Linked DNA regions of Prolixibacter sp. NT017. The protein of the gene in region 1 interacts with the protein of each later gene in a pairwise test. Links are inferred from orthologs where the notes say so. Each region holds a gene or a part of one and is shown on either strand. Other genes may lie near its edges.

Region 1 (4,513 bases):
GACAGTTTGATATCACCCAAAACTTCATCGCGGAATTGCTGCGGTGTGTAGTTTTTGTATTCCGAGAGATTACCGTCTTTATCCTTGTATCTCCAACGGAACTGTTCCGGCGGATTTCCCAGGTTCAGGGCCAGCATCCGGTAAACGCCTTCCAGCATTTCTACCCGGCGGTTCTCTATATCAGTCTTCGATTTTTTGTCGGCTACCATCTGGCGGAGTTCCAATCCATCCTGACGCAACTTGGTCACGATAAACTTCACCATCTTCCGGGTGTTCTCACTCGAATGAGTTTCGGGCATGGCACTCTTGGGAACCATCCCGTACTTGTTCACCAGGTTGACAAACGAGTTCCAAACGCCACCGTCGTCTACCGGCGATTTGAAATACCAGTTCACCTTCCGGCTCGTAAACGGAAGGTCAGCACTGGCAACCACGTTGTTCAGAAAGAGATTAGCCTTCTCGAAAATATCGTAGAAATAGAGGTAATTCTCCGAGAACTCAAACTCATCGACGTTGAAATGCCGCATGGCCACCGGTCGGAAGATATTCAGCGAGGTAAACATCCAGCAACGGCCCGAGCCTTTTTGGTCGGTGATGCCGGAAATATCATCTACTTTGTATTTGAAATGCTGGTCAACTTTGTCCACATTGTCGCGGTTCAGCGCCAGCTTGTTGATATCGTTGTTCGAAAGCGCATTTTCCATCGCTTTGGTGTACGAATCTTCCTTGTACGATTGTCTGATTTTCTGTAGTTGGTCTGCTGTCAGTGCCCCCGATTGAGCCCAGGCCGCTGTGGCACTCCACACTCCCAGCAACAACAGCAATGTCAGTTTTTTCATCATATTCACTTATCGTTTTGTTTAAAGTTGAACGGTAAATATAATTATATGAAGAAACCTGTCGGGAAACTTTCGTCAGTTTTTAACTTAATGTGGCGCATTCAACCCCCAAATGCCCGGATTTTGAGTTACTCCCGTTTTGCCGAAGTACTATTCTCATTGAATTGAAGTATCCCGGTTTCCCGGAAGGCATTCGTCACACTGAAAGAGGTGCCTCAGTTTCCGGAGGGTGTTCACCTCACTGAGATGAAGTGCCTGAGTTGCGATAGGAGACTCGTCACCCTGAAAAGAAGCTCCTCAGTTGTGGCAGGACACTCATCACACTGAAATGAAGTGCCTCAGTTTCGGGAAGGCGTCCATCGCACTGAAACGAAACGTCTCAGTTTCGGGAGGACGCTTTTCACACCGAAAAGAGGTGCCTCAGTTCCCGGAGGGTATTCATCACGCTGAAGTGAAGTGCCTCAGTTTCGGGAGGTACTAAATCAGATTTGAATTTTTTCCCTCAGTTTCGGGGAGATGTTCGTGCACGCTGCAATGAAGCGCCCCAGTTTCGGGAGGACGCTTTTCACACCGAAAGGAGGTGCCTCAGTTCCCGGAGGGTATTCATCACGCTGAAGTGAAGCGCCTCAGTTTCGGGAGGAGCTGCATTTAATTGCCGATGTGCTTCCCCGGTTTGAGGAAGTACGAAATCACATTCTGATTTAGTCCCTCCGTTTCCGGAAGTATTAAATCCGATCCGAATGAAGCGTCTCAGTTTCCGGGAGAATACCCGTTACAATGCGTGGAGGCGCTCCTTTGCACCTAACGGGAAAGAGACAAGGTTCAGGCAAGCATAAAAAAACCCTCCGGTATGGCAGTAACCGGAGGGTTCGTATCCCGATAGAATTAAATCTCTGTTTAAATGTGGATCACCTCGTCGAAAGCGGCAGCAGCAGCTTCCATCACTGCTTCGCTCATGGTTGGGTGCGGGTGAACCGATTTGATGAGCTCGTGACCGGTAATTTCCAGCTTGCGGGCTACTACCAGCTCGGCAATCATTTCGGTTACATTGGCACCAATCAGGTGGGCGCCGAGCAATTCGCCGTATTTGGCATCGAAAATCAGTTTCACAAAACCGTCGGCAGCACCGGCCGATTTTGCTTTACCGGATGCCGTGAACGGGAATTTACCGACTTTCAGTTCGTAACCAGCTTCCTTCGCAGCTTTCTCGGTCATACCGACTGAAGCAATCTCAGGGGTGGTGTACGTGTTGGCCGGAATATTTCCATAATCGAGCGGCTGCGGATTTTCACCGGCAATCTTCTCAACACAGATAATACCTTCGGCGGAAGCCACGTGTGCCAGTGCCGGTCCGTGAACGATATCACCGATGGCATAAACACCTTCCACGTTGGTGCGGTAATAATCGTCTACCTTGATTTTACCTTTCTCGGTAGCAATCTTCATCTCTTCCAGGCCAATGCCCTCGAGGTTCGGCTCGATACCAACCGCTGAAAGTACGATGTCGGCTTCAATCTGCTCTTCGCCTTTCTTGGTTTTCACGGTTACCTTGCATTTCTTGCCTGAAGTGTCAACCTTTTCGACCGAAGAATTCACCATTACTTTCATACCCATTTTCTTGAACGAGCGTCCAAGCTGAGCAGCTACATCGGCGTCTTCGTTCGGAACCAGGGTCGGCATGAATTCGACCAACGTTACTTTGGTTCCGATAGCTGAATAGAAATAGGCAAACTCGCTTCCGATGGCTCCGGACCCGACAACCACCATGCTTTCGGGTTGTTTATCGAGTGAAAGAGCCTCGCGGTAACCGATAATTTTTTTACCATCCTGCGGCAGGTTGGGCAGCTGCTTCGAGTGAGCACCTGTGGCCAACAGAATGTGCTTGGCTGTATACTTTTCTTTTTTCCCTTTGCTGTCGGTTACTTCAACGGTGTTTTTGGCAACGAGCTTTCCAAAACCTTCAATCTTTTCAACTTTATTCTTCTTGAAAAGAAACTGAACGCCGTTGCTCATGCCACCGGCTACGTCACGACTTCGTTTTACCATGCTGGTAAAATCGGCCTTGATATCGCCGTCGATGGCTACACCGTAATCGGCTGCGTGTTTGGTATATTCGAAAACCTGCGCGCTTTTCAGCAACGATTTGGTCGGAATACATCCCCAGTTCAGGCAGATTCCACCCACGTTTTCTTTCTCAACTACAGCTACTTTTAAACCGAGCTGCGAGGCCCTGATAGCGGCAACATATCCGCCCGGACCACTTCCTATAACTAAAAGATCGTAGTTCATTTTTTTATCAATCGTTTTCCGGAAAAAAATTTTTCACTTCTTCCAACAAAGAAAAGTTCGTTATGTTCGGGGAAGCCGTAAGCAAAAAAAGCCGCCCCTTGCGGAACGGCTTTTTGGTAGTACAAATATTTTATTCGCCAAATACTTCTTTCAGCTTTTGCTCCAACGCCGGACCACGAAGGTTTTTAGCGATGATCTTTCCATCTTTATCCAACAACAGTGAGTGCGGAATACTGGTCACGCCATATTCGCGGGCCACTTTATTGTTCCAGTATTGCAGGTCGGAAACCTGGTGCCAGGTCAGGTGATCATCCTTAATGGCTTTCACCCACGCGTCATGATCACGATCGAGTGATACTCCCAGAACCGTGAAGCCTTTATCCTTGTACTCGTTGTACACTTTTACCACGTTCGGATTTTCCTGACGACAGGGAGCACACCACGATGCCCAGAAATCGAGCAGTACATATTTTCCGCGAAGTGAAGACAATGTAAATGGATTTCCGTCCGGATCGTTCATGGTAAAATCGGGAGCCACGGCACCAATTCCGGTTACACGACGCTGATCGGCCATCTTCTGCAGCTCTTTTACATAAATCGATTCCTTGATAGAAGGATCGAAGGATGCAATTAATGTATCCAGATCATTGTATGTTGCAGTCTGTCCAAACTGCCACAAAGCAACGAAAGGAGCAACTGTGCTGTTTTTGTGCTCACGAATAAAATTCTTGGCAAAAACTTTCTGGTTGTCAACCATTGCCTCGATGTCAATCTGGGCTTTCTTCATGCCGTCTTCATCTCCACTCATGCGGGCTTTGGCATATCGTTGCTGAATATCTTTAGCCTCGCTGGAAAGACGCTTCATTTCATCAGTAAACTGCGTGAAAATTTCGTTAGACTCGGAACCGGTAACCACCGTTTTGTCCAAACTATCGGCGTAAGCTTTCACATTAATCTTTCCGTTTTCAGCAAAGAACTGGGAAACCAGTTTCTTCTGACCTAAACGAATAACGCGCAATTCAGGTAAATCCGTCTTGCCTTTCAGCACAAAATTGCCGTCCTCAAGCTTGGCTGTGTCTTCCACATTCCACTTGGTTCCGTCGTATTTTAACAAAGCCACTTCACCAGTATTCTGGCCCTGGATATTTCCTTTAATAATAAATCCATCAGGTGATGAACAAGCTGCAAAAGCCGACAAGGCAAGCAGCAAAAACAGGAATTTTTTCATTCGATTTAGTTTTTTCATAGTTGCTTATACTATCCTTCTATCAGATATTTTCTTACTCTAACAAAACAATAATTGAACATATTTCAATGTGATAAACAAAGTTATCAAAAGATCTGAATCAGTAAAACGAATCTCAAATTCCTGGATTACATAACGT
Region 2 (4,424 bases), 2.3 Mb from region 1 along the record:
AAGAGATCAAGAAGGAAATTGATGATTTCAACCAGGCGCTGGAGGTAAAGTACGAAGAGAGTCAGCACATACAAAAACTTCGTATCGAGCGATTCCTGCTCGATGAATACAAGAATTACCGTTTACCGGAACCGTCCGAATCGGATCACGATACCGACACCGGTTACGATATTGACCAACTGAAGGCGGTTGCCGAAAAGATGAATACCCTTCCGGACGACAAGAGCTTTTTCAGAAAAATTATCAAACTTCTCAACGACCGGAAGAAAGCAGCATCCGAAAACCGGCTCGACTGGGCCATGGGTGAATTGCTCGCCTACGCAGCATTGTTGTTGGAAGGTCATCCCGTTCGCATGGGCGGACAAGACAGCGAACGCGGTACATTTGCCCATCGGCACGCAGCTCTGGTGATGGAAGCAACCGACGAAAAATACTTCCCACTCAAACACATTGGTGAAAATCAGGCTCCATTCCATATTTACAATTCCCCGCTAAACGAATATGCAGCGATGGGATTCGAATATGGCTATGCTCTCGCCTGTCCAAAAGGATTAACCATTTGGGAAGCGCAATTTGGTGATTTCAGCAACGTAGCACAAGTAATCATCGACCAATACATCAGCTCTGCCGGTGAAAAATGGGGAATGATGAATGGTTTGGTACTCATGTTACCACACGGTTACGAAGGTCAGGGCCCGGAACACTCCAGCGGTCGTATTGAGCGTATGCTAGCGCAGGCTGCCGGTAATAACATGCAGGTGATGGTCCCAACCACTCCTGCCAGTTTATTCCATATGTTACGACGCCATGTCAAGTGGGATTTCCGTATACCAATGGTAATTTTCACGCCGAAAAGCCTGTTACGTCATCCCAAAGTCATATCTTCTTTCGAAGATTTGGCAAACGGAAGATTCCAGCCGCTTATCCCGGATGATACGGTTAAACCCGGAAAAGCTTCCAAGCTGGTATTTACTTCCGGAAAGATTTATTACGAGTTGCTGGAACGACGGGAAGAACTGAAGAAAAATGATGTGGCGATTATCCGCATCGAACAACTGTACCCGTTTCCGGCCGAAGCCGTCAGGAGTATCATCTATGAAAATAAAAATGCCAAAGGCAAACTTTGGGTTCAGGATGAACCTGAAAACATGGGAGCCTGGCCATACATTGCCCGCAAATATCCGGGCCTGAATCTTGACGTGATTTCCCGGCCCGAGAGTGCCAGTCCGGCCGGCGGATTGATGGAACAACATAAACGACGCCTCGAACGAATCCTGGAAGCCGTTTTTAAATAAAACCCCAAAACAATCACAATTCATCAAAAAAGTACCAAAAAGATGATCATCGAAATAAAAGTACCGAGTCCGGGTGAATCCATCACCGAAGTGGAAATAGGAAGTTGGCTTGTTTCTGACGGTGATATAGTTGAGAAGGACCAGGAAATAGCAGAGATTGAATCAGATAAAGCCACCCTATCTCTCATTGCAAGCGAAGCGGGAGCAGTGAATATTAAAGCAGAGGAGGGCGATTCCATCGAAGTCGGCGCCGTTGCTTGTACCATCGATACGGACAAAGCGGGAGAAGCTCCGGCTAAGCCAAAAGAAGAACCTAAGGCTGAGGAGAAGAAAGAAGCTCCTGTAAAGGAAAAGAAACCCGAAGCAGAAACGAAGAAACCGGAACCACCCAAAACTGAGAAAAAGTCTGAAACGCCGAAGTCTTCCGGAGACGATGTATCTCATGTGAAAACGACTCCAGCAGCCAAAGCCGTTATGGAAGCCGAAGGTTTATCCGTCGAAGAAGTACTCGAAGGTTTGCGTCGTCTTTCCCGTAAGGATGTGGAAACCGCCGCCGATGCCTTAAAAAACCATCCGGCAATGCAAAAGCCCGAAGCGAGTCGCGAAGAGGACCGGCAAACAATGAGCTCACTGCGTAAAAAGCTCAGTCAGCGTCTCGTTTCCGTTAAAAACGAAACGGCCATGTTGACCACGTTCAACGAGCTGGACATGACTAACGTGATGCAGTTGCGCAAGACTTACCAGGAAAGATTTGTTGAAAAGCACGGCTTCAAGCTGGGATTCATGTCCTTCTTCACCAAAGCGGTCAGCGAAGCGCTGAAGCAGCATCCGGGTGTTAATTCCATGATTGAAGGAGACGAAATTGTCACGCCCCGTTACCACGACGTAGGTATTGCTGTGATGACGCCCAAAGGGTTAATGGTTCCGATTGTCCGCAATGTGGAAACCAAGTCGATTCCGGAAATTGAGCTGGAGATAAAAGAGCTGGCTGCCAAAGCCCGTAACCGGAAACTGACCATCGAAGAAATGACCGGTGGAACGTTTACCATTACCAATGGTGGTGTATTTGGTTCGCTCATGTCTACGCCCATTATCAATCCGCCGCAAAGCGGAATACTGGGAATGCATGCCATTAAAGAGCGGCCTATTGCTGTAAACGGCAAGGTGGAAATCCGTTCAATGATGTACACCGCCCTTTCGTATGACCACCGTGTTATCGATGGAAAAGACTCCGTGGGCTTCCTTGTTCACCTGAAGGAATTCATCGAGAATCCGGAGAAATTGCTCTTCGGCGGAAGCTCGCCCGAAGAATTACTGCTGGACTTGTAAATATTGCAACCACTATATGATGCAAAAAGCGGAACCACAAAATGGCTCCGCTTTTTTATTTGCTGAATCCTTTTTCTATCGGGTAATCGTAATTGGCACACACCTTTCGGACACTTTTCCTTCTATCGTTACCGAAGTCAGCCAAACTTCAAAATCGCCTGTTTCATCACCTGTATCGAACGAAACGTGAACCTTATTGTCTTCATCCGCCGTCAAATCAGAGTTCCAATACAACGTATTTCCCATCATTGGAATATTAGGTGAGCCAGCTCCTTTCACATCAGTTAGCACATGTGAACTGTCAGCTTGATCGAGCGTTTGAAACTCAAGGAAGAAAGAACTTTCCGGCAAATCAATCCCCGCCAAATCGTCTTGTCGCGATTTCATACTGATAATCCCTCCGTAAATCAAATTACCACGCTGGTAGGTAGCATTAACCACATCAATGGATTTGATTCGCTCCGGAGGAATGGAGAGAATATTATTCATATCCGACAAGGGCACTCTATCGAGCAGTACCAGTGGCGGATAGAGGCGCAAATCGGAATGGTCGCCCGCAACGAAGAACCGGGGCACTCCGTGATGACGAACCACTACAACGCTGGGAACCAACTCGTAGAAAACCTCTTCAAGCGTTGGCAGCTTGATGTATTTATCCAGATCAGTATGAAAAACCGGCTTTCCAAAGAAATATTCTTCATTCTTCTTAGCTTTCATTGAATCAGGCTTGGTTCTTAACCTAAAATTATTGGCCAACTGCTGACTGATCATCATCCGCTCCGCCATCTTCCTCTCAGCCGGAGTCAACCGAAATTTCATATTAGGAACCGCCAACCTCCGCTGAATAAAATCATTATCAACCAATAACTTGCAGGGAACACTGTCTTTTTCGACCGACATAAATAATTCCCGGTTACCATACTCATCCAAAATAGCGAAGTGGAAAGTCCCGTCTGAACGACTGTAGGTTCCATGAAATTTGCCTTCGCCACCTAAAACTGAGAGGTTAATCCGGGCGTAAGCCACAGGTTTTCCAGTATTTCGATTTACAACCCTGCCGTTTACACTCACTCCTCGTGTTTCCGGAATGAAGACAATCGTATCCCCGGCTACTTTATCGTAATCCGGATCGCGAACGGCCATCTGTTGATGATAGGGCACGTGACTCCCCTTCCGAACGACGGAAACGGTTGTTGTACAAGTTGGATCATTTGCATCAGGGAGCGACAAAGCAAGCGAAACATCTTGCCTCCTTTTAAATGTTTGATGGGCGGTCGAATCTCTTTCCACCTCCCAATTTCCACCGGCATCGCTCTTCAGGGAATCGTTTCCCGAAACCACTTCTTCTGAATAGGGATTCAGAATTTTCACCATCTTCCAGGCAAATCCGGAAGCAGGAAAATTACGCATCCAGCGAGTATAAGCCATTACGTAATAGTACCCTGAAGGAATTACCTCGGGAATGGTTATTCGACCGTCTGCTCCATTCTCTCCGAATGTAAACTTCTCTCGAACAACCGGATTGGCATTCCCATCGATCAACTCCACATACAAAACCTTGCTCCATTCCAATGCCGCCATCTCCGGATTTGACAAATTGCACGCTTTGAAATACAGGTCCTCGCCGGCCACATAAAAATCGCGATCTGTAACGAAAGCAACCTTTTCATTCTGGGCAGGTTCGTCAGCAGCGCGAAGATACCCGGGAAGAGCAATAACCAAAAGTGCAACGGATATTACCAACTGTTTTATAAAAGTTTTTGTATTCATATTCCCTTTATTTTATTGCCAATAAGAAGG

What was found.
Region 2: the proteins of lpdA (region 1) and odhB interact in binary tests that used the Escherichia coli proteins (3 or more experiments, as listed by UniProt). The link is inferred for Prolixibacter sp. NT017 from one-to-one orthologs.

The regions. Positions count from the first base shown.
Region 1 is NZ_BLAV01000001.1:3,740,348-3,744,860, forward strand. Bases 933-3,923 are described here. They hold lpdA (dihydrolipoyl dehydrogenase), read right to left. Parts: upstream 3,129-3,923; coding sequence 1,737-3,128; downstream 933-1,736. Other genes in these bases: GJU87_RS15625 (TlpA disulfide reductase family protein), read right to left, coding at 3,259-3,923. Outside these bases: GJU87_RS15615 (aminopeptidase C), read right to left, coding at 1-842; more of GJU87_RS15625, read right to left, coding at 3,924-4,356. UniProt on the Escherichia coli protein: Lipoamide dehydrogenase is a component of the glycine cleavage system as well as of the alpha-ketoacid dehydrogenase complexes.
Region 2 is NZ_BLAV01000001.1:1,465,566-1,469,989, reverse strand. Bases 579-3,480 are described here. They hold odhB (2-oxoglutarate dehydrogenase complex dihydrolipoyllysine-residue succinyltransferase), read left to right. Parts: upstream 579-1,337; coding sequence 1,338-2,624; downstream 2,625-3,480. Other genes in these bases: GJU87_RS05995 (hypothetical protein), read right to left, coding at 2,700-3,480; GJU87_RS06005 (2-oxoglutarate dehydrogenase E1 component), read left to right, coding at 579-1,295. Outside these bases: more of GJU87_RS06005, read left to right, coding at 1-578; more of GJU87_RS05995, read right to left, coding at 3,481-4,394; GJU87_RS05990 (DUF4249 domain-containing protein), read right to left, coding at 4,407-4,424. UniProt on the Escherichia coli protein: E2 component of the 2-oxoglutarate dehydrogenase (OGDH) complex which catalyzes the second step in the conversion of 2-oxoglutarate to succinyl-CoA and CO(2).